2 regions of the Geobacillus sp. B4113_201601 genome follow, and region 1 is predicted to be linked to the other one. Evidence: a T-box and tRNA genes for the amino acid it is inferred to sense, from the RefSeq annotation. Region 1 holds a T-box; the other holds one or more tRNA genes.
What was found. The T-box of region 1 lies ahead of alaS (alanine--tRNA ligase). A T-box ahead of a tRNA ligase gene usually reads a tRNA of that ligase, here a tRNA-Ala.
Positions count from the first base shown of each region.

Region 2: it encodes a tRNA-Ala, which carries the amino acid that the T-box ahead of alaS (alanine--tRNA ligase) is inferred to sense. The anticodon was not compared.

Region 1 covers NZ_LQYX01000041.1:73,020-87,617, forward strand. The annotation lists gene alaS (alanine--tRNA ligase) at 1-1,516, opposite strand, end outside; T-box leader at 1,562-1,787, opposite strand; gene B4113_RS06595 (AI-2E family transporter) at 1,834-2,895, opposite strand; gene B4113_RS18605 (YrzQ family protein) at 3,014-3,148, opposite strand; gene B4113_RS06600 (hypothetical protein) at 3,160-3,351, opposite strand; gene B4113_RS06605 (PRC-barrel domain-containing protein) at 3,367-3,840, opposite strand; gene B4113_RS06610 (ATP-dependent RecD-like DNA helicase) at 3,866-6,223, opposite strand; gene B4113_RS06615 (tetratricopeptide repeat protein) at 6,240-6,902, opposite strand; gene mnmA (tRNA 2-thiouridine(34) synthase MnmA) at 7,020-8,135, opposite strand; gene B4113_RS06625 (cysteine desulfurase family protein) at 8,152-9,294, opposite strand; gene cymR (cysteine metabolism transcriptional regulator CymR) at 9,487-9,903, opposite strand; gene B4113_RS06640 (YitT family protein) at 9,914-10,564, opposite strand; gene B4113_RS06645 (replication-associated recombination protein A) at 10,629-11,924, opposite strand; gene B4113_RS06650 (RsfA family transcriptional regulator) at 12,188-12,838, shown strand; gene B4113_RS06660 (ThiF family adenylyltransferase) at 13,205-13,966, opposite strand; RNA gene ssrS (6S RNA) at 14,143-14,328, opposite strand; gene aspS (aspartate--tRNA ligase) at 14,408-14,598, opposite strand, start outside.
Region 2 covers NZ_LQYX01000022.1:1,210-10,541, reverse strand. The annotation lists gene B4113_RS03115 (efflux RND transporter permease subunit) at 224-3,445, shown strand; gene B4113_RS18425 (MFS transporter) at 3,856-4,452, opposite strand; gene B4113_RS03105 (GNAT family N-acetyltransferase) at 4,719-5,219, shown strand; gene B4113_RS03100 (hypothetical protein) at 5,276-5,530, shown strand; gene B4113_RS03095 (thermonuclease family protein) at 5,792-6,703, opposite strand; tRNA gene B4113_RS03090 (tRNA-Ala) at 7,314-7,386, opposite strand; gene B4113_RS03085 (MgtC/SapB family protein) at 7,456-8,133, opposite strand; gene B4113_RS03080 (DMT family transporter) at 8,192-9,100, shown strand; gene B4113_RS03075 (protein-glutamine gamma-glutamyltransferase) at 9,071-9,332, opposite strand, start outside.

The DNA.
Region 1 (14,598 bases):
GACCGCCGCTTTCGGCGTAAAACGGCGTCACATCGACGATGATCTGCGCCTCTTCACCGGCTTTCACTTTCTCGACAAGCCGTCCGTCTTTAACGATGGCGAGGACCGTCGACGAGGCAACAAGCTCATCGTAGCCGACAAACCGGCTTTCGTCTTTCAAATCGCCGAGCACGCCGCCTTGCACTTGCATCGAATCGACGTCTTGGCGAGCGGCGCGGGCCCGTTCGCGCTGGCGCTCCATCTCGCGCTCAAAACCGGCGTGATCGACCGTCATGCCTGCCTCGGCGGCGTACTCTTCCGTCAGCTCGAGCGGGAAGCCGTACGTATCATACAAGCGAAACGCCTCTTCCCCCGGAAGGACGGTGCTTCCTTGCGCTTTCGCCTTTTCGATCACTTCCGCCAAGATGGCGAGCCCCTCATGAAGCGTTTCGTGGAACCGCTCTTCTTCCGTGCGGATGACGCGAGCGATAAAATCGGCTTTTTCTTTCACTTCCGGATAGTAGTCGTGCATAATTTCGCCGACAACCGGCACGAGCTCGTACATAAACGGGCGGTCAATGCCGATTTGTTTCGCGTAGCGCACCGCGCGGCGGAGCAAGCGGCGCAATACATAGCCGCGCCCTTCGTTCGACGGCAGCGCCCCGTCGCCAATCGCAAACGTCACGGCGCGAATATGGTCGGCGATCACCTTAAAGGCGACGTCTTTGTCCGGATCGTCGCCATACCGCTCGCCGGCGATTCGTTCGGTAGCGCGGATGATCGGCAAGAACAAGTCGGTTTCAAAGTTCGTCGGCACGTCCTGCAAAATCGAGCACATCCGCTCCAACCCCATGCCGGTATCGATGTTTTTCTTCGGCAGCGGCGTGTACGTGCCGTCCGGGTTATGGTTGAACTGGGAAAACACTAAGTTCCATACTTCCAAATAGCGGTCGTTTTCCCCGCCCGGGTACAGCTCCGGATCGTTCGGATCGTTGCCGAACGCCTCGCCGCGGTCGTAAAAAATTTCCGTGTTCGGACCGCTCGGGCCTTCGCCGATGTCCCAGAAGTTTCCTTCGAGACGGATGATCCGTTCTTCCGGCAGTCCGATTTCGTTATGCCAAATGTTGTACGCTTCCTCGTCCTCCGGATGGACGGTGACGGACAGCCGTTCCGGATCAAAGCCAATCCACTTTTCGCTCGTTAAAAACTCCCACGCCCAGTGGATCGCTTCCCGCTTGAAGTAATCACCGATCGAAAAGTTGCCGAGCATTTCAAAAAACGTATGGTGGCGCGCCGTTTTCCCGACGTTTTCGATGTCGTTGGTGCGGATCGATTTTTGCGCATTGCAAATGCGCGGGTTTTCTGGAATGATGCGCCCGTCAAAGTATTTTTTCAACGTCGCGACGCCGCTGTTGATCCATAACAATGACGGATCGTCGACGGGAATGAGCGAAGCGCTCGGTTCAACCGCATGGCCTTTTTCTTGGAAAAACTGCAAAAACATGCGCCGCACTTCGGCAGATGTCAGCTGTTTCATGATCATCCTCCCCTTTCACCTTTATATAAAAAAACTCCCATCCCCTGCAGGGACGAGAGTTATGCTCGCGGTACCACCCTGTTTATGGGCAAAAAAACGCCCATCACCTCTTTGGCCGTAACGCAGCCTTGCGTCAGGTTTTGCCTGCGCTCCGGATTAGCCTTCTGTTGCCCTTCATCTGGAATTTCTTTCAGCCGCGGAAATTCCTCTCTGTGCGCGAGCCCGCGCGTTAAGATGGACTGCAACATACTCGATCCGTCATCGCGTTATGTATTCGCTTTTACATTGAAAAATTATAGACAAGCACCGCTCGTTTGTCAATGCAAGGCATAGCGCTCCTTCCAATGGATGATGGCCACTTTCAGCACCGCCGCCGTCGGAACGGCGAGGATGAGGCCGAGCACGCCGGCAAGCTCACCGCCGGCAAAGAGGGCAAGCATAATGACAAGCGGATGCATGTGTACGCTTTTGCCGACAATCAGCGGCGACAACACGTTGCCTTCTAAAAACTGTAAAGCGAAAATGATGGCCAGCACCACCAAGACCATTTTGAGCGATACAGTCGCCGCTAAAATGGCGGCCGGAATGGCGCCGATCAGCGGCCCGAAATACGGGATGATATTGGTCATCCCGATGATGAGCCCAAGCAAAAGTGGATAGTCCATGCCGGCAAGCCACAATCCGAGCGCCGCGGCCGAACCGATCGCCGCGCAGACAAAGAGCTGGCCGCGGATGTAACCGCCGAGCGACTCGTCAACGTCTTGTAAAAACGCCAGCCCCGGTTCGCGCCACCGCTTTGGCGTCAAATACCAAACGGCTTTTTTCAGCACCTCGACGTCCTTGAGCATGTAAAACACAATAAACGGGATCAGCACGAACGTCGCCGCCGAGCTGATCAGCGATTTCATGGCGCGAATCGCCATCTCGACCGCCGAGGCGGCCGCCCGCTCCAGCTCAGCGAGCATCGTTTCCACCCGCGTATGCACTTCCATCGGCCATGTCGATGTTTCATCGTGAATGTGGCGCACCCATTGGCGATATGTATTCATCAGCGAGGGCAGCTGTTCGTCCAACGCGCGCAGCTGAGCGATCAAAACCGGAATGCCGCGGTACAAGCCGTAGCCGACCGAGCCAAAAAACAGCAAATAAATGAGCAAAATGGCAAGCGCCCGCGGCACCCCTTTGCCATGAAGATATTCAACGAGCGGGTGCAGCAAATACGTGATAAACGCCGCCAGCAAAAACGGCGTCAACACCGTGGCGACAAAATCGATCACCGGCCACCAAACGCTTTTCATCCGGACGATTAAATAGACGATCACCGTCACCAACAGCCATTTGCCGATGCGGAAGAACGACTGCCATTGTTGCTCCCCCATCACCACACCTCCTACCGTTTAGTGTAGGGGATGCGGGCGGGAATATGCCTTTAGCGCTTTAGCACTATTTGACAATCACAAGGCACCGCCCCCGCGCAAGGCGAGGGCGGCAACGCCGTCAGCGGATCGCCTGCATCAAGCGGCGGCGCATTTTTCGCATCGTGCGCCCGTTCATCCAGTTGTTGCGCTGGGCCAACTGATACGCGGCGACACCTAACCCGACAGCCAACAGCGATGTCATCGTCCGGTTCATGACTGTCCCCCCTAAAGTTGAATCGTGCGCTCATAATCGTCGAACAAATCATCGAGAGAGCTTAACGTCCCGTCCTCCTCCACTTGATGGACATGGATGACTCCTTTCGAGACGGAAAGCTCGATGAAACAATCCCAGCAATAATATTGGTTGACGCCGATTTTTCCTAAATTTTTTCGTTTGCAGTTCGGGCAAATGAGCACCGACAGCCACTCTCCTTACTTTGTTGTGTCCACCATCACAACCCCTTCTTTCGCCGTGAACGGGGCAAGCTGCATTCGCTTCTTTCCTTCTGTCAAATCGGAAAAAAATCCCTCACTGATCTCGTATCCATCAATTCTGCCCCATTGCCCGTCGAAATATACGTCATCTAGCAATCCGATCGTCGTCCCGTCGGCGGCGACAACCATGTTGCCGGCGATGCCTCGTTCACCGTAAAGAGAGTGGCCGCTGTCAGAGGAAGGCAAGGGCTGGAAACTTCGCGCGTCGTCGATGAGCATTCGATCGTTTTGCAGCGCTCGCACGGCCGCAAGCGGCAAATAGCGGCGGCGGCCAAACAAGCCGCGCTGTTCGGCAACAAACCCTTGCACCGTGCCGTGGCTGGTAAACCAAACATCCGCGATCGTTCCGACGTTTTTCCCTGTCGCTTGTTCGTAAATGGGAAGACCTTTCATGTCGGAAAACGTTCGCATCGCTCTCCCACCTTTCCAGCCACCTTTAGCTTGACTCATCGCTCATAAAGTCATACGGCGTAACGTTTTCCATTCCGACGTTCGCATCCTCAAGCGGCAGTTCGACTTCGACAACCGGCGCCATCGCCGCCGTCAGTTTTTCCGCCAGCGCCGTCCGCCGCACCCCGTCGCTCTGCTTGGCGACGCCGGCCCGAAACGCTTCCTCTTCGCCGCATAAAATCAAAAATTGTTTGCTTCTCGTCACCGCCGTATACAGCAAGTTCCGCTTCAACATCCGATAGTAGCTTTTCACGACGGGCAAAATGACGATAGGGAATTCGCTTCCTTGCGCTTTATGCACAGAGCAGCAATACGCATGGGTGATTTGCGACAGCTCTTGCCGGGTGTAGGTCACTTCCACGCCGTCAAACGAGACAACGAGCAAGTCTTGCTTGTCGGTGTTCTCTTTCGCGTAAAAAATGGCAACGACTTCGCCGATATCGCCGTTAAACACGTTGTCTTCCGGCTGATTGACGAGCTGAAGCACCTTGTCGCCGACGCGGTACACCACCTCGCCGGCCGCCAGTTCCCGCTTCCCGGCGGATGGCGGATTGAAGAGCTCTTGAAGCGCTTTATTGAGCCGATCAATGCCGGCCGGGCCTCGGTACATCGGGGCGAGCACTTGAATATCTTTGACCGAAAAGCCTTTTTTTCGCGCATTGTCCGCGATTTGCCGGACGACATCCACGACTTGGCCGGCGCGGCAGCGAATGAACGAGCGATCCGCCTTTGGCGCGGTCAAATCGGGCGGCACGGCGCCGCGCTTTACCTCATGAGCGAGCTCGATGATCGACGATCCTTCCGCCTGACGGTACACGTCTGTCAGCCGCACCGAAGGAACGACACCGGACTCGAGCAAATCTTTCAGCACTTGGCCGGGCCCGACGGATGGCAGCTGGTCTTCATCGCCGACCAGCACGACTTGCATGCCGTTTGGCACCGCTTTGAACAGCTGATTAGCCAGCCATGTGTCGACCATCGACATTTCATCGATGACAAGCAGCTTGCCGGCAAGCGGTTCATGTTCATCGCGGCTGAACCCTTCCACTCCGTTCCAACCGAGCAGCCGATGAATCGTCGCCGCCGGCAGGCCGGTCGCCTCGCTCATCCGCTTGGCCGCCCGTCCGGTCGGGGCGGCGAGCACGACCGGGAACGGCTCACCTTGTTGGTAGCGGGCCGGATCTAACGATAAGCCGTTAAGAGCGGCGAACAGCTCGACAATCCCTTTGATGACCGTTGTTTTTCCCGTGCCCGGACCGCCGGTTAAAATGAACAACGGGGAGGAAAGCGCCCGCTGAATCGCCTCTTTTTGCTGGGGCGCGTACTGCATGCCAAGCCGCTCTTCAAGCGCCCCGAGCGCCAGCAAAAACTCCGATTCCGCAAACGGCGCCGCCGTTTGCCGGAGCAGCCGCTTGACGTTGGAAACGATGCCTTTTTCGGCAAAGTAAAGCGACGGGAGATAACAACGGCCTTGCTCAACGACCAGTTTTCCTTCTTCACTCAACATCAGCAGCGTCCGTTGAATGGCTTGTCCGTCGACCGCCCCGCTCGGCCGGCCATCCAGCAGTTCAGCAATGCGGCCGACCAGCTCTTCCTCGGCCATGTACACATGCCCTTCCTGCAGGCAAACTTGCTCGAGGACAAACAAGGAAGCGGCGCGCAGCCGAGCCGGGTGGCTTCCGGAAATGCCGAGCTGCCGCCCAAGCTCATCGGCGCGACCGAACCCGATCCCTTCAATGTCTTCGACGAGCTGATACGGATTGGCTTGGATGATTTCGATCGCTTCCTCGCCGTACGCTTGGTAAATTTTCATGGCCAGCTGGGGGCCGAAGCCGAGCTGAGCAAGGGTGATCATCGTCTGCTCAAGCCCTTCGTGGGCGCGGAGCGTTTCGTACAGCTGCTTGGCCTTTTGTTTGGACAGTTTCGGAATGCGCTCGAGCGCCGCTGGATCGCGCAAAATCACGGCAATCGCCTGCTCGCCGAGCGCTTCGGCGATAGCCGCAGCCGTTTTTTTGCCGATCCCTTTAAACAAGCCGCTTGATAAATACTGAATGATTCCTTCTTTCGTGTTGGGAAGCTGTTTGCGGAACTGGCTCGCCGCATACTGGCGGCCAAAGCGCGGATGATGGCGGAATTGACCATAAAACACATAAACGTCTCCCTCGCTGATCCGCGGGAAATGGCCGGTGACGATCACTTCCTCTTCAACCGGCGCTTCGTTCGTTTCCTCAACGCGAATGCGGACAACGGTGTAAAGCGTTTCTTCGTTATGGAAAATGACGGATATGCACGTTCCTTTAATAAAGGTGCACCCCTCAATGGCCAGCGTTTGCTGCTCTTGCAACAGCGATCCCCTGCCTTTACGGCGAAAGCCGCTTTTCCATCATTTTCTTTCCATACCCCGCCAGCACGTGGTCTGGCTTCGCCTCCAACGCGGCGGCGAACCAATCGCGGGCGGCAGCCGGCTCGTCCTTGTTCGCATAAATGACCCCTAAATTGTAGCAGGCGTCGGCATGGTGCGGCTTTAGCGCCAACGTTTTTTCAAAGCAACGCTTCGCCTCGTCAACATAGTCGAGCGCCGCCAAACAAAGGCCGAGCTGAAAGAACGCTTCGGCATCCCCTTCGTTCAATTCGGCGGCCCGCTGCAAATACGGAAGAGCGAGCCGCGGCATCTCGAGCCGCCATAGCGACATGCCGAGCATAAAATGCGTGTCGGCGTCATCGAGCCCCAGCCCGAGGGCCCGTTCAAACATGTCTTTCGCCTCGGCAAACCGCCCGCGCTGATAGTGGAGCGTGCCGATGCCATAGTAAGCGGCCGCGGCCCGTTCATCGCGACAAAGCGCCTGCTGGAAGAAAGCGAGCGCTTTCTCCTCTTCGCCGGCGGCGGCCAGCACGGTGCCGACGTTGATGTAGCCGGTCGGGTCGTCCGGGCGATCGTCCACCGCTTTGGAAAAGCAGCGGAGCGCTTCTTCGTACTCCCCGGCGCGCAAATGCGCAAGCCCTTGTTCATTCCAATCCGCCACCGCTCATCCCTCCTGACTATAGTTTAGCACATACGTTCGTTTTTTTCGAGCAATTGCAAAAACACCCCAACCCCAAGCCGGGTTAGGGCTTTCACCGCCGGTGCGGCAGCTTAGCGGTCAGCCGACATACCAAAGCTTTTCACCGTTGCGGAACACTTCATCGATCGTGCCGCCGCCAAGGCACTCCTCGCCGTTGTAGAACACGACCGCCTGCCCCGGCGTCACCGCCCGCGCCGGCGCATCAAACACGACTTCCGCCTTGCCGTCTGAAAGCGGGTGAACCGTCACGCCGACATCGGGCTGACGATAGCGGAACTTCGCCGTGCAGCGGAACGGCGCTTCCGGCTTGCGGTCAGACACCCAGTTGACATCGACCGCTTTTAGCGAGGTCGAATACAAATAGTCGTTTTCAAATCCTTGGGCGACATACAGCACGTTTTCGCGCACATTTTTGCCGACGACAAACCACGGTTCGCCGCTGCCGCCAATACCAAGGCCGTGGCGCTGGCCGATCGTGTAATACATCACCCCGTCATGCCGCCCTTTCACTTCGCCGTCGAGCGTTTTCATCACTCCCGGCTGGGCCGGCAAATAATGGCTCAAAAATTCTTTGAAATCACGTTCGCCGATAAAACAAATGCCGGTGCTGTCTTTTTTCCCAGCGGTAGCCAGCCCGGCTTCTTTCGCGATCCGGCGCACGTCCGCTTTGTGCAAGTGGCCGATCGGAAACATCACGTTTGACAGTTGGGCTTGGCCGAGCTGGTTCAAAAAATACGTTTGGTCTTTGTTCGGGTCAGCTCCACGGAGCATTTTATATTCGCCATCGCGAAACTCGACGCGGGCGTAATGGCCGGTGGCGACGTAATCGGCGCCGATCGACATGGCGTGTTCCAAAAACGCTTTGAATTTAATCTCCTTATTGCACATCACATCCGGGTTCGGGGTGCGCCCCGCTTTGTATTCGTTCAAAAAATACGTAAACACTTTGTCCCAATATTGCTTTTCAAAGTTGACTGCATAGTACGGGATGCCGATTTGGTTGCAGACGCGCACAACGTCTTCGTAATCCTCAGTCGCCGTGCAAACGCCGTTTTCATCGGTGTCATCCCAGTTTTTCATAAAAATGCCGATCACATCATATCCTTGTTCTTTTAATAATAGCGCGGCGACTGACGAGTCGACCCCGCCGGACATGCCGACGACAACGCGCGTTTCATGCGGCGCTTTGTTCATGCGCTTCACCCCCTCTTCAGCGTTTTGTGAGCCGCTTCACAATTTTCACCGTTTCTTCCGCCGCCCGCTCAATTTGCTCCGTTGTATTGCCGAGTCCGAAGCTAAAACGCACGGACGAGCGGATGCGCTCCGACTCGTTTCCGCACATGGCAACAAGCACGTGGGACGGATCGATCGACCCCGCCGTGCACGCTGACCCGCTGGACGCGGCGATGCCCGCCAAATCCAAATTGACGAGCAGCGATTCGACGTTCGTTCCCGGGAAAGCAACATTGAAAATATGCGGCAGGCCGTCTTCGCTGCCGTTGACGATGAAATCAAGGCCGGAGGAACGAAAAATCGTCAACATCGCTTCGCGCCAAGCCGCGTATTGCTTCCGCTTCTCTTCCCTCGTCCGCTCGGCGATTTCCACCGCCCGTGCCAAGCCGATAATGCCCGGGACGTTCTCTGTGCCGGCGCGCCGTTTCCGCTCCTGCTCGCCGCCGAAAAGAAGCGGTGTGATGCGGACCGTCCCGCGAACATACAAGGCGCCGCTGCCTTTCGGACCGTTGATTTTATGGCTCGAAAGCGACAACAAATCGATGCCGTACTCATTCACATCGATCGGGATCAGCCCGTACGCCTGCACGGCATCGGTATGAAAATACGCCGGGTGGTCGCGAAGCAGGGCGCCGATTTCACGGATCGGCTGAATCGTGCCGACTTCGTTGTTGGCGAACATGATCGAAACGAGAATCGTGTCATCACGGAGCGCGGCTTTCACGTCCTCGACCGACACGCGCCCGTGTTCATCGACCGGCAAGTACGTCACATCGAATCCTTGCTTTTGTAAATGTTCGCAAGCGCGCAAAACAGCGTGATGCTCAATAGCGGTCGTAATGAGATGGCGGCCTCGCTCACGGTTGGCCATCGCCGTTCCGATGAGCGCAAAGTTATCCGCTTCCGTCCCGCCGCTTGTAAACACGATTTCCGTCTCTTTCGCCCCGAGGCTGCGGGCGATGGCTGATCTCGCTTCGTCCAACGCCCGGCGGCTCTGCCGGCCAAAATAATGGATGCTTGACGGATTGCCGAACTGTTCGGTCATCGACTGAATCATGCCAGCCGCCACATCTGGATGAATGGGAGACGTCGCGGCATGATCCAAGTAAATCCGTTCCAACGGTCATTCTCCTTTCTTGTCGCCCGAACCTCTTCCGCCCACAGCGGCCGTCCCTTGCCCGAGCGGATTCCGCCCGTTGGGGGAACCGCCCGCTGCGGCAAACGGCGAGGCTTGGCCATGAAGGTGTAAATAGTAAAAACACGTCCATGTCATCCGCTCGTGGTTGATGACATGCGACCGCTTGATCAATGGTTAAATATAAAACATGTATGCCCCTTCATCCCCATCGCTATACTCCGCTAAATCTTCAAGCGTCGTGCTGTCGAGCACTTCCTCGACCGCATCGCGGATGCGGATCCACAGCTCGCGCTTCGCCGGCTCCTCCTCTTCGAGTTCCTCGACCGGGGTGAGCGGGCCCTCAAGCACGCGCAAAATATCACCGGCCGTAATTTTGGCCGGATGCTCGGCCAATACGTAACCGCCGTACGCCCCGCGGATGCTTTTGACAAGCCCGGCGTTGCGCAACGGCGTCACTAGTTGCTCCAAGTAGTGCTCGGACAAATTGTTCGCCTTGGCGATCGAGCGGAGCGAAATCGGACGGTCGCCGTACTTTTTCGCCAGTTCAATCATAATCGTCAATCCGTAACGGCCTTTGGTTGAAATCTTCATCATATCCCCCCTAACGACTTAACCCTTGCGCCCGAACGTTGGCGGCTCCCAACAAGCGGTCGGCCATTTTCCGGCATTGCGGCAGCGCCAAACCGGCGACCGAACCGATTGTGACGCAAAAAAGAAACGTGCCAAACGACACCGGACCGCCAAGCAGCCAGCCGACAAGCAACACGAGCGCTTCCATCATCACGCGAATGTATGCCACGTTCCATCCGGTCAACTCGGTCAAGGCGAGCATCAAACTGTCGCGCGGACCGGCGCCGACGTCGGCGGAAATATATAGCCCCATGCCGTAGCCGGACACGACGATGCCGACTAGCAGCATCGCATATTGTTCAAGCAGTTGTGGCGGCGTTTTCAGCGGTGGGATCATCATCCACACGTCAATCAAAACGCCGACAGTGATCATATTGAGGAAGGCGCCAAGCTGCGGTCTCCGCTTGACAAGCAGCGCCGAAGCCGCAAGCACCACCATCCCAACGATGATCGACCACGTCCCGACCGTCAGGCCAAATGTTCGCTCTAAACCAATATGAAGGACATCCCATGGCGCACAGCCAACATCGGCTTTCATCGTCAGCACAATGCCGAATGACATGACGAGCAAACCGGCAAAATAAATGCTCCATCGCAGCCATGGGACCGAAGGATGGACCATCGCACATGCGCCTCCCTATCCAGTCAATCGCCGGTGTTATTATACCATAAATGACGCGCTCCGTTCACGGCCCAATCGCGCTTTCCCGCTTCAATTGCTCCAGTCGCCGGTACACTTTCGCATAATGTTTCTCGTCGCCGTGCTCTTTCGGCTCATAATAGCGGACGCCGGCAAGCGTTGCCGGCAAATACGATTGCGCCACCCAACCGTTCGGGTAATCATGCGGATATAAATAGCCTTGGCCATGTCCGAGCACGGCTGCCCCTTGATAATGGGCGTCTTTTAAATGGTCGGGAATCTCGCCAACCTTTCCGGCGCGCACGTCGGCGAGCGCCGCGTCCAACGCCTTGTAGGCGCTGTTGGATTTCGGGCTTAGGCAAAGCTCGATCGTCACGGTCGCGAGCGGAATGCGCGCCTCCGGCAGTCCGATCCGCTCCGCCGCCGCCACAGCTGCCTGCACTTTCACCCCCATCAACGGGTTCGCAAGCCCGATGTCTTCATAGGCGATGACGAGCAGCCGGCGACAGACCGCGGCCAAATCCCCGCCTTCGAGCAGGCGCGCTAAATAATGGAGAGCAGCGTCCACATCGCTGCCGCGCACGCTTTTTTGGAATGCCGACAACAGCGAATAGTAATGGTCGCCGTATTTGTCATGAGTGAAGCCGCGATTGGCCGTGCACGAAGCAACGATCGCCTCATCCACATACAAACCGTCATCGCGTTCATCGGCCGCCGCCACGGCCGCTTCAAGAAGCGAAAGCGCCGCGCGCGCATCGCCGCCCGCGGCTTCCGCAATTCGCCATAACAGCGCCTCATCGATCTTGACGGGCTGCGCTCCGAGCCCGCGCACCGAATCGGTAAGCGCCCGCTTTAAAACGATAAGCAAGTCGGCCGGCTCAAGCCGCTTTAATCGCTGAATTTGTCCGCACCGGCTACGGATCGCCGGATTCACCTCGTGAAACGGGTTTTCGGTCGTCGCCCCGATTAACGTGATCAGCCCGGATTCAAGGTGTGGAAGCAGCACATCCTGCTGCGCCTTGTTCAAACGGTGAATTTCATCGATAAACAAAACGACATTGCCGGACCAGCGCGCCGCTTCGGCCGCCTCTTCAATCTCCTTTTTCCCGGCTGAGGTCGCGTTGATGGCGACCAGCTCCCGCCCAGCCGTGCGAGCGATGGCGTAGGCGAGCGAGGTTTTTCCCGTCCCGGGTTCCCCATACAACAATAGCGAAGGAACATATCCTTTTTTTACCATTTTGTACAACGGCGTCTCCGGCCCAATCACATGCGCTTGTCCGACGATGTCGTCGATCGTGCGCGGTCGCATCCGCAGCGCGAGTGGCTCTGACCTGTTCCGCATGTCGTTCCCCTCCTCGTTTCATTGTACAGCGCCGGTCCACCCGAATACAACCGTGCGGTGTCAAAAGGCGGACCGCTACGGTTCAAACTAAGTTTTGATTGAGTGCTGACCTTGATTGATTGATTGAGGTCGAAAGGCGGAACCGCTAGTTTCTCTTTTGTTTGGCATCGCCCATTGTCCCCGTGCCAAAGGGAGAAGTTTAAAGTGAAACAAGAACGGAAAAACTAGGATCATATCAACATTACATTTGTGGGGTGGACAGCATGAAAACGAGACAAGATGCATGGTCGCATGAAGAAGACGTGCTATTGGCCGAAACGGTGCTTCAATACATACGGGAGGGAAAAACACAACTCGCGGCCTTTGCAGACGTCGGAAAAAAGTTGCACCGAACTGCGGCGGCATGCGGCTTCCGCTGGAATGCCGAGGTGCGGAAACGACATCTCGAGGCCATCGAACAGGCGAAGAAGCAACGAAAAGAGCGAAAACGGGCGTTGGAAATGATGAAAAAATGGCAGAAGGAACAAGATCCGTTCCCGTTTCCTTCCGCAGGCAGCAGCCAAGAGGCGGAAGGGTCATCCCCCTTTCTCCCGGCTGCCCCTCTGACGCTCGATCAGTGCATTTCTTTTTTGCAGGCGCTGCGACACGATGCCAAACAGCTTGAAACGGCGGAGCAGGAAAACGAACGGCTGAAGCGGGAGCACGCCGAATGGCGGGCGCGCAATGAGCAGCTGGCGCAAAAAATTGAACGCCTTGAAGCACGACAAACGACGGTTCAAGAAGATTACGAGGCGCTTGTCAAAATTATGGCCCGCGCTCGCCAACTCGCCGCCGAAGAAGGCGATCGCCTTCCGTTCGCGCAATGGCTTTTGGCCGAAGCGAGAGAACAAAACGAACGAGCCGCCCATTCGTAACTAGCCAAAGAGGGTGTCCCAAAAGGATCGGGACACCCTCTTTCATCGCTATATAAGCCCCAACTGCTTCTGCCGCACGATCGGTTGTGCCGATCTTAAAGGCAGACGACCTTTTGTCTTATCGCTATATAAGCACTAACCGTTTTCCCGCCACACGATAGGCTCTGTCTTTCTTGAGGGGAGATCGCCTTTTCGGTCAGCTCTTTTTTCGTCGCAATATAGACGGGTGTACCGGTCATCGACATGGCAAAGCGAGCAAACGCCGTGTTTGTTCGTTTCCCGCTTCCGCGACACCATCCTAGCTTGACGACAGGCGACCGGCTTCCTACCGGCGAGCCTCGCTCGCTTGGTCCAGCGACCGGCTCGTCACTCGCCGACGCGAGCAATCGGAATTTCCTTCAACAATTCCTGAATGACATATGACGCCATAATGAGCCCGGCAACGGATGGCACAAAAGCGTTCGATGACGGCGGCATTTTCGCCTTGCGGATCGGTGAGGCGTCATTGCCGACAACTTGGCGGACATCTTCGCGGATTTTCACCGGCTTCTCGTCAGAAAAGACGACCGGAATGCCGCGGCGGATCCCTTCTTTGCGCAGTTTGGCGCGGATGACTTTCGCGATCGGATCGGTGTGCGTCTTGGAAATATCGGCGATGCGAAAGCGAGTCGGATCCATTTTGTTCGCCGCCCCCATGCTGGAGATGATCGGAATGCCGCGCTTGAGGCATTGTTTCATCAAATGTACTTTATACACAATCGTGTCGGAGGCATCGATGACAAAATCGAGATCATAGGCAAAAAACTGCTCATACGTCTCTTCCGTATAAAACATTTGCAGCGCGATGACCTCGCACGCCGGGTTGATGTCGGCGATGCGCTCTTTCATGAGCTCTACTTTCGGACGGCCAATGGTCGAGAGCAACGCATGGATTTGCCGGTTGATGTTGGTGATATCGACGTTATCGCGATCAACAAGCACCAAGCGTCCGATTCCGGAACGGGCGAGCGCCTCGACGGCGAACGACCCGACGCCGCCGACGCCAAGGACGGCAACGGTGGCGTTTTTTAATTTTTCAAGCCCCTCAGGGCCAATGGCTAACTCATTGCGGGAAAATTGATGCAGCATCGTTCTCCTCTCCATTTGCGCAAAAATTGAGTGATACACCGTTTTTTATCGTACATGAAGCCCGCTTGTGTGGCAATGGGTCTTTTGCTGGCAAAACAAACGAGGCTGACCCGAGAGCCCGCCAAAAAGCGGACGTTTGAGTCAGCCCCACCATCGTGTTTATCGCTCTTCTGTACACTAGTCCCAATCGTGCCGTCGCTGCCTTCGTTTTGAACCCGCTCTCCCATAGGTGGGTGCCCTGTTCCAAGGTTTGCGCTTCCCCTGTGACGAAGGGGCGTGCACGCCGCTTGGAAACCCCGGACTCCCGGATATTGACTGTTCGGTCAAAACGATCGGTGATGCGACGAACACATTAGGACGGGTGGTTGATTGCTTATATTTTATCATATTTTTTTGTGTTTGTGAACACCTGCCGCTCATGTTTCCTTGCCGGCGAAGCGGCTATTCTTGGTCAGGCAGCACGACCGCCAAATGCAGCTCGTCCAGCTGTTTTTCGCTGACCGGGCTCGGCGCTTCCGTGAGCAGGCAGCTGGCGCTCGCCGTTTTCGGGAAGGCGATCGTATCGCGCAAATTCGTGCGCCCAGCAAGCAACATCACAAGCCGGTCAAGGCCAAGCGCGATGCCGCCGTGCG
Region 2 (9,332 bases), on a different contig from region 1:
GGAAATGGGGCGTTGGTACACGACAAAAGGAGGAGGTGGTGTGATAAGCTGGAATGCAAAGAAGATCGTTTGTCAGCGAGTGGGAATGAAACGGTGCTTTTCCGTTTCCAAGGAAGGGGATTCGTATTTTGACAAATGACTAATTGGTCAATTAGTATATAATTTGTGACCATATAGTCAAGAGGTGTGAAGCGATGAGGATGGACGTAAGGAGGAGAAACGGGTGAGGAGCATCATTCAATTTTCGCTTAACAACAAGCTCGCTGTTTGGATTTTGACACTTATTGTCGCCGTGGCTGGGCTGTATTCAGGAGTAGGTATGAAGCTTGAGACGATTCCGAACATCAACGTGCCCTTCATTTCCGTCTCGACAGTGTATCCGGGAGCGACGCCGGAGGAAGTGGATAAGAAGGTGACACAGCCGATTGAGCGGCAGGTGGAACATTTGGACGGCGTCACAGCGGTCCGCTCCTCTTCTTTTCAGAACGCGTCATTTGTGCAAATTGAATATGATTTTGGCAAGGATATGGGAACGGCGCAAAATGAAGTGAAAGAGGCGCTCAGTCATTTACAGCTGCCTGACGGGGTGCAAGAGCCGGACGTGTCGCGGATCAGCTTTTCGGCGTTTCCCGTCATCTCATTGAGCATTACCGACCGCCACCGCTCGCTGGCCGAACTGACGAAGATCGTCGAGCGTGAGATCGTCCCCGAGTTAGAGGGCATCGACGGCGTTGATTCGGTGGAGGTCGCCGGCCAACAAATGCAAGAAGTGAACATTCGTTTTGATGAACAGAAGTTAAAGCGGTATGGGCTGACTGAACAATCGGTCATCAATGTTATTCAAGCCTCGGCCGTTTCTCTTCCACTCGGCTTGTACACGTTTGGCGATACGGAAAAATCGGTCGTCATTGACGGTCGCATCGCAACGATCGACGACTTAAAAGCGCTCCGCATTCCGATCGTTTCGGGGGCTGGGGCGGCGCCGTCGCCGGTGGTTGGCGCCGAAGTCGAGGGTCGCGGGCAAGGAAGCGCGATCGACGGGCAAGCCGGGGGCCAAGGAGCTGCGGCTCTAGCGCCGGGTGCCGGTTCCGGTCCCCAAGGGCGGGATGCGCGAGGGGCGGAAAACAGCGCGGTTGGTCAAACGGGTCGATCTGCGGCTATTCCTTCCGTTCCGCTGAGCGAATTGGCTGAAGTGAAAGTCGTTGCCAAAGCCGAATCGATTTCGCGGACGAACGGCAAGCCATCGATCGGCGTGCAAGTGGTCAAGGCGCAAGACGCCAATACGGTGACGGTCGTCAACGCTGTTAAGGAAAAGAGCAAAGATCTTGAAAAACGCTTTGACGGCTTGCGCATTATCACGGTGTTTGACCAAGGCAAGCCGATTGAAGATTCGGTGAACACGATGGTGGACAAAGCGGTGTTTGGTGCGCTGTTTGCGGTCGTTGTCATCTTCCTGTTTTTGCGCAACATTCGCACGACATTGATTTCGGTCGTATCGATTCCGCTGTCGTTGCTGATGGCGATTTTGTTGCTGCGGGAGATGGATATTACTCTCAATCTGATGACGCTCGGCGCCATGACGGTGGCGATCGGCCGTGTGATAGACGATTCGATCGTCGTGGTGGAAAATATTTACCGGCGCATGACGCTGCCCGGCGAATCACTTAGCGGGAAAGAATTGATCGCTTCGGCCACGAAAGAAATGTTTATCCCGATCGCGTCATCGACGATTGTGACGGTTGCTGTCTTTTTGCCGCTCGGATTGGTCAAAGGAATGGTTGGTGAATTGTTTTTGCCGTTTGCCCTGACGATTGTGTTCGCCTTGCTTTCTTCGCTGCTTGTCGCCGTCACCGTTGTTCCGGCGCTCGCTCACTCGCTGTTTAGCAAGGGAGTTGCTGCGAAGGACGTTCGTGTGCGGGAGCGGAAACAGACGTTAGCGTTCTGGTACAAACGGGTGCTTCGCTGGTCGCTCGATCATAAGTTCATTGTCAGCGGCACGGCGGTGTTGCTTTTGATCTCCAGTTTATTCCTTGTTCCGCGTGTCGGCGTCAGCTTCTTGCCGTCTGACGAGCAAAAGATGATTGTCGTCACGTACAGCCCCGCCCCAGGACAAACGGTCGATGAAGTGGAGCGCATCGCCAAAGAGGTAGAATCGTTTTTTGAACAGCGCCAAGGGGTCAAAAACATTCAACTTTCTGTCGGCGGGGGCAATCCGATGAATCCGGGGCAAGATCACGCGGCGTTGTTTTACGTCGAGTATGACCACGATGTGAAACGGTTTGCCGAAGAGAAAGAACGGGTGATGAAGGCGCTTGATGAGCGCAAAGACAAAGGAGAATGGCAAAGTCAAGACGCCTCGAGTTCAGGGACATCAAACGTTCTCGAGCTAAACGTGTATGGAAGCAGCATGGAAGAAATTGAACCGATCGTTCGCCAAGCGGCCGATCTGTTGCGCGGCCATGAGGAGCTGGTGAACGTGAAAACGAGCATGGCTGCCCGCTTTGAAGAATATACGCTTGCCGCCAACCAGAACAAACTGAGCGAACTAGGGCTGACGGCGGCACAAGTGGCTGCCGCTTTGTCCGAAAAAGGTGGACGCCAAGCGATTGCGACGGTCAAGCAAGATGGTGAAGACCTCAGCGTCTACCTTGCCGATGAAAACAAGCGGTACGCGGATATTGCCGATTTGCTGGAGAACACGATCACGTCGCCGCTTGGTATCGAAGTGCCGATCAAAGATCTCGTGACGGTGAAAAAAGGGTATACGTACAGCGAAATTGAACGGGATGACGGACGAGTGCACGCGAGCGTGTCGGCGGAAGTAAAAACGAAGGATGTTGCAGCGGTGTCAGCGGCCGTACAGAAAGAACTCAAGCGACTCGACTTGCCGTCGGGAGTCGATATTCAGATGGGAGGTGTGACTGAAGACATTCAAGAATCGTTTACCCAGCTTGGGTGGGCGATGCTCGCTGCTGTAGCGATCGTTTATTTTGTATTAGTTGTGACATTTGGGGGCGGATTGGCGCCGTTTGCGATTTTGTTCTCGCTGCCGTTTACTGTCATTGGGGCCTTGCTCGCCTTGTTCGTTTCCGGTGAGACGATCAGCGTATCGGCGATGATCGGCATGTTGATGTTGATTGGTATCGTGGTTACGAACGCCATCGTTTTGATTGACCGTGTCATTCATAAAGAACGCGAAGGACTGTCGACGCGCGAGGCACTTTTGGAAGCGGCCGGTACGCGGGTGCGCCCGATTTTCATGACGGCGATTGCCACGATCGGCGCTTTGCTTCCGCTCGCAGTAGGAATGGAAGGTGGCGCGTTGATTTCGAAAGGGCTCGGAGTGACCGTCATCGGCGGGTTGACGAGCTCAACGTTGCTGACGTTAATCATCGTCCCGATCGTTTATGAGACGTTGATGAAATGGCGGAAAAAAAGGGCGTAAGGAAGCGGGGAGTCGGCCGTCTGGGGACGGATGGCGCGGCAGGTGGAGGAAGTCTTTTGCCCATCGGCGGCCGCTTCGCTTCCTTGCTCTGACGTCATCGGCTTCTTTGGGTGGCTTGTGTTGGTTGGATAGAAGAATGGGGGGTTCGCCACGCCACATCGGCTCGTGGGCGAAAACAAGAACGGCGTGAGTCTGGCCTGGCCACATTCACGCCGTTTTCGTTTTTGTGAGGGTTCGTCTTGGCAAGGAGGCTCGGTTGGCGAGTCTTTCGTTGCCTGTCGACTTTGTCGCCAGAAACGGGCAAGGTCGGCTAGAGAAATGGAATGGGCGGGCCCTTCGCCACGGTGCTTGGCTTTCCGACGAAACCAAAAACGGGACGCTTTTGCCGGGGTCGGAAATCCTCACGGCGGCTAGGCCGAGGAGTGACGCTTGGCGGCGCGGGCGATGCGCGCCGTCAGGAAGAGGGCGCAGGCGAAAAAGAGGACGTCATCGACCGCGTAGACGAGGCGGTCCCCACCAGCGGCCAACAGCGTGCTGCCGATCATCGGTCCGAACGCCATGCCCATATAGCGGAAAAAGTTGTACACGCCGATCGCCGTCGAGCGGTTCGCCTGAAAGACGTTCGTTAACACAGTGGTTTGCACCGGAAGCGAAAGGCCCAAAAATAAGCCGAACATGGCGATGGCAATAACGAGCAGCTCAAGCGACTGCCAGGCGGTGAGCAGGAAGAAAAAAATGGACGCTGTCGTCAAATACGTCGTCGTCAAGATGGTGCGCCGCTCCGGAAAGCGCCCTTGAAGCTGCTCGCCAAGAAAACTGCCGATCACAATCATCGACGACATGGCCAAATACACCGTTCCTTTTTCTTGCGCCGATAATCCGTAACGGTCGGTCAAAATGCCGGGCAAAAACACAAGAAAGTTGTAAAGCGAATAATACCGCATAAATCCGAGCAGCACGGCGCGCCGCCCTTTTCGGTCGGTGAGCGGTCCGTAGACGATTTCCATCATCGCAAGGAAAAAAGGTGAAAATCGAAATCGTCAAGTTGATCAAAAAAGAAGAAGTCGCGAACGCGGTCCTCGCTTCTGGTAAAATGGGAGTGTAAAATCGTTTGGGTGAAAGGGCCGAGAAACGCGGCCAGCAACACAACATATACAACGAGCTGGCGTTTCATGGTTTTCTCCTTTCTTTCCCTGTGCATCGTTATGATTATACTCCCGCTGTTTCCGCTTTTGGAAACGAAATGCTTATGGAAAAAAGGTAGGGATGCAGGATGGAGAGATGGTTGATTCGTGATGCAACGGCGGCGGATTTGCCGCACATTGTCCGCATTTATAACGAAACGATCCCGAGCCGGATGGTGACGGCCGATTTGGAGCCGGTGTCGGTGGAAAGCCGGAAAGCGTGGTTTGAAGCGCATGATCCTCACCATCGGCCGCTCTGGGTGGTGGAAGATGGCGGCGAGATTTGCGCCTGGCTCAGTTTCCAATCGTTTTATGGCCGCCCGGCGTACCGCCATACGGCCGAAGTGAGCATTTATATTGCCGAATCACACCGCGGCCAAGGGTTGGGAACGAAGCTGCTCAAGCAAGCGGTCGACAAGGCGCCGGATTTGGAGATGAAGACGCTGCTCGGCTTTATTTTTGCCCATAATGAGCCAAGCTTGCGGTTGTTTGCCCGCTTCGGGTTTGAACGATGGGGCTATTTTCCGCGCGTTGCTGAGCTTGACGGCATCGAACGCGATTTGGTCATCGTCGGCAAGCGGCTTGTATAGAATCGATATAGACAGGGCAGTGATAAACATGACGATGCAAACAAAGAGGGAATGACATGAACGTGATGCCCATTCGACTGTTTACGATTCAAGACGGAGAAGGATTTGTCGCCGATGCGTTTCAATGCCCGGTGACCGGCAATTTGATTTACAAGTCATCCGGCACATCGTCGGTCATTGCCTACAGCGAACTGACCGATGAACAGATTGCGCGCTTGGAGCCATACGGCTTTCGCCGGCTCGAAGGGACACAAGGACGGGCGGTGCATGAAGATGCTGCCGGCATTGAAGCGTTGCTTCCGAGGCAATGATTGACTTGGCTTTGTGGCGACGGGAGAAAAGGCATTTGGATGAAAGGTGCGTTTTTGTAAAGCAGTGGAAACTCATTGGGGGATGAATATCATCGCCCTCCAGCGCCGGGTTTTCACGAACATCAGGGAGATTCGTTTTCCAGCCAAAAAGGCCGACCCAAAAGGTTGTCTGCCTTCAAGATCGGCACAACCGATCGTGCGGCAGAAGCAGTCAGCACGTAAAAGAGGGGATCCCGATCCTTTTGGGACACCCTCTCTTTGTCATCTCCTCAGCTGGCGGACGAGCCAATATACCGCTACGGCTGCTGCCGCGCCAAGCAATGGATAAAGAAGCGGAAGGCCGGATCGCTCGAAAGCGGCCGTTTCTTGTTTGCGGCTAGGCGCACGATCGGTTGGCTCCGTCTCGCTTTCGGTTTGCGGAGCTGTGTTCGTCGCCCCTTCCTGTTTTGTTTTCGAACGAGCCTGTTCATGTTTCGCGACAGACCGTTCACCGTACATGCCGATGCCGTTCCGTTTGGCTTCTTCAAGCGCCTTGCGGACGCGCGATTCATATTTGTAGCGGCCATAGTCATAAAAATCTTCAACGAGTCCGGCCTTGGCGAGATCTTCTTGCAGCAGGCGGCCGTCAACCCATACCCAGGCTAGCAGACGATGATATCGGTCAAACAGCGTATTTCCGTCCGTTTCAAGCACCACCTTCCCTTTTTGCAGGCGGGAACACGTAAACCGGCTCGCCTCTTTGCCGTACGGCTCGATTTCAATCGTGCTTTCCGGTGTGTCGATGAACAAAAAGCGTGTCGTGTATACGCGGCCGTTGACACGAAACTTGGCGGTGTCCCCGTCGATGCATTGAGTTAATGTTGCTTTGTATGTGCGGCCGAGCCGCAGCGAAACAGCGTTATCCTTCCCGCCGAGCGCGTGTCCGTCTAAGTCGATGCGTTCCGGGGTGAGCTTCCGTTTGCATCGCTCGTTGCTGTTATAGGTTTGAATGAGCTTGACCAACTCCGCTTTTGTTTTCGCCTGTTTGGCTAATGCCGTTGGTTCATGCAGCACATATGTGCAATCGCTGTTGCGGAAATGCCCCCCTAGTTCGTCCAATGAGCCCGGATGGGCGGACACGGAGTCCGGCCATACTATCATCAGGCAAAGCAACAAAATGGCGATTTGCTTCAACGCTCTCCCTCCGTTTCGGCAACATTCCAGCTAGGTCGCCATGAAAGCACATGACGATCTTGCGCTTTGAACGTAGTCTCCAGTCGTTTCTACGATTTTCAGCGTGAAATCTACCTTGCCAAACAAGGGTTTTTCTGAATGGAGCATGTGACCTTCGCGACGGTTCAGCGTGCGCGGTGGAAGGCAAAATCGTCAAATACGGAAAAGATCCATGGGCAATGGTTTGCCCTCCACCCGAGGATGAAAATCCGCGTCCGTTCGGTATTTTTGTAGAAGAGGCTGGTGATTTCATCGTGGATATGCCTTTACAATTAGAAAAACCTTGTTGTATCGTTCCTCTTTTCCGCACATTCTCCCATTGATGAATGGGCTCAGCCGTTCTTCACCAGCCTTAGAAAGCTCCATGGACAACATTTTGCCCTCCACCCGGGGGAAAATGACCGCTGGCCGACGAGGGTTCATGAAAAAACCCATTGTTACAAGGATTTTACCATATTGCTTTCCGATAAAATAGGACGATATAGGGCAATTGTTGATGGAGTTCGTCGACCATTCGTCAACAACCGCCTCAAAACGGAAAAAACCCTTGCGTAGCAAGGGTTTTTTTCGATGGAGCATACCGGGCTCGAACCGGTGACCTTCGCGCTGCCAGCACGACGCTCTCCCAACTGAGCTAATGCCCCAAACGAACATGGATGAATTGCCCATGCTCTATTATATCCAGATGACGGGTGGTTTGCAATCTTTTTTTATCAACCGCTTTCGATATCGACGTGGACAATGTCTTCGATGGAGCGAATGGCGTAATACAGTTCAGCAGTTGACCGCTTTTGATCGATAACAGCACGCAGCTTCAACAAATGTTCATTCTCCTCGACGTCTTTGATGCGCATCGTTTTAATATTGATTTCTTGTCGCTTTAAATGCTCGATCACTTTGGCAATGTTTTTTTCATCGGCAACGGTGATTTGCAGCATTACTTCTTTTTCACGCAGCTGCTTCGGTCCGAAAAAGTTAATTAAAAATGGAATCAGTTCAACGCTAACAATGAGCAGAGCGACACCAAAGGCCGATTCCCAATAGAAACCGGCGCCGACTGCCACGCCAATTCCTGCCGCCCCCCAGATAATGGCGGCTGTTGTCAGCCCAGTAATGCTGTCGTTGCCGCGGCGTAAAATAACGCCCGCTCCTAAAAAACCGACGCCTGATACGATTTGTGCGGCCAAGCGAAGCGGATCCATTGTGATATGGTCTTTAAGCGGGAAGACATACGCCGATTCGATCGAAACGATCGTCAATAGGCAGCTTGAAATCGAAATGACCAAACACGTTTTCAAACCGACTGGTTTTCGCTTCAACTCCCGTTCCAGTCCGATGATCATGCCAAGAATGGCCGAAATCCCTAATTTAAGGAATGGATCAAACATCATTCGTTCTCCCCCCGTTCGTGATATAATGTAGGAAAATGGTTGGCAAGGAGATGGAATCGTGAAACCGCCAAGCCATACCCAAGCCTATGCGGCCTTGTTGGTTGGAGCGCTCGCCGTCTCAACGTCGGCTGTGTTTGTCAAGTGGTCGCAGGCGCCGTCCGCGGTCATCGCCTTTTATCGGCTGTTTTTCGCTGTCATCATCATGACACCGTTCTTTTTTCGCCGCATTACCGAACTCAAGCACATCTCCCGGCGTGATGGGCTGTTTTCGGTTTGTTCGGGCGTGCTGTTGGCATTTCATTTTATTCTTTGGTTTGAATCGCTTGACTATACATCTGTTGCCAGCTCAGTCGTGCTCGTGACGTTGCAGCCGCTGTTTGCCTTCGCCGGAGGTGCGCTTTTTTTTCGCGAACGGCTGACCAGCGGCGCGGTCGGGAGCGCTGTTTTGGCCATTGTCGGAAGCCTTCTCATCAGCTGGGGCGATTTTCGCATCAGCGGTGCGGCGCTTTATGGAGATGTGTTGGCGCTGTCGGCCTGCGCAATGGTGACGGCTTATTGGCTGTTTGGTCAAGAGCTGCGCCAACGGCTGTCGTTGATGACATATACTTATCTTGTCTACGGCATCAGTGCTGCCACATTGTATGCGTATGCCGTCCTATCCGGTTTTTCCTTAACGGCATACCCACCGAGAGATTGGCTTTGTTTCCTCGGTTTGGCCATTATCCCGACATTGTTTGGCCATTCGGTGATGAACTGGGCGGTCAAGTGGGTGAGCGCTTCAACGGTATCAATGGCCATCTTGTTTGAGCCTGTCGGAGCTTCCGTTTTGGCTTACTGGCTGTTTGGTGAATCCATCCGCCCTTTGCAGTGGATCGGCGGTATTTTTATTTTAACAGGAATCGGGCTGTATTTGTGGGAGAAAAACGAAAAAGGGACGCTAACGGCGCAAGAAGGCGGCCGACCCTAGCGTCCCAGCGATAAACGACGAGCGGAGCGGAAAGCGGAATCCGTCCAGCGGCCGGGAAAACTGGGATAAATAAGCGAAGTTGACCTGCGTAATTTCAGAAAGAAGATAAGCCGATTTGGTTGCCCCCCGTTTTCGTTTTCGATTTAGAGCGGCAATGATACCGTCTTCTGTTTGAATGCCGATGCCGTGTCCGTAAAACAAACCGTCTCCTAAGTAAATCGTGTTCTCTCCC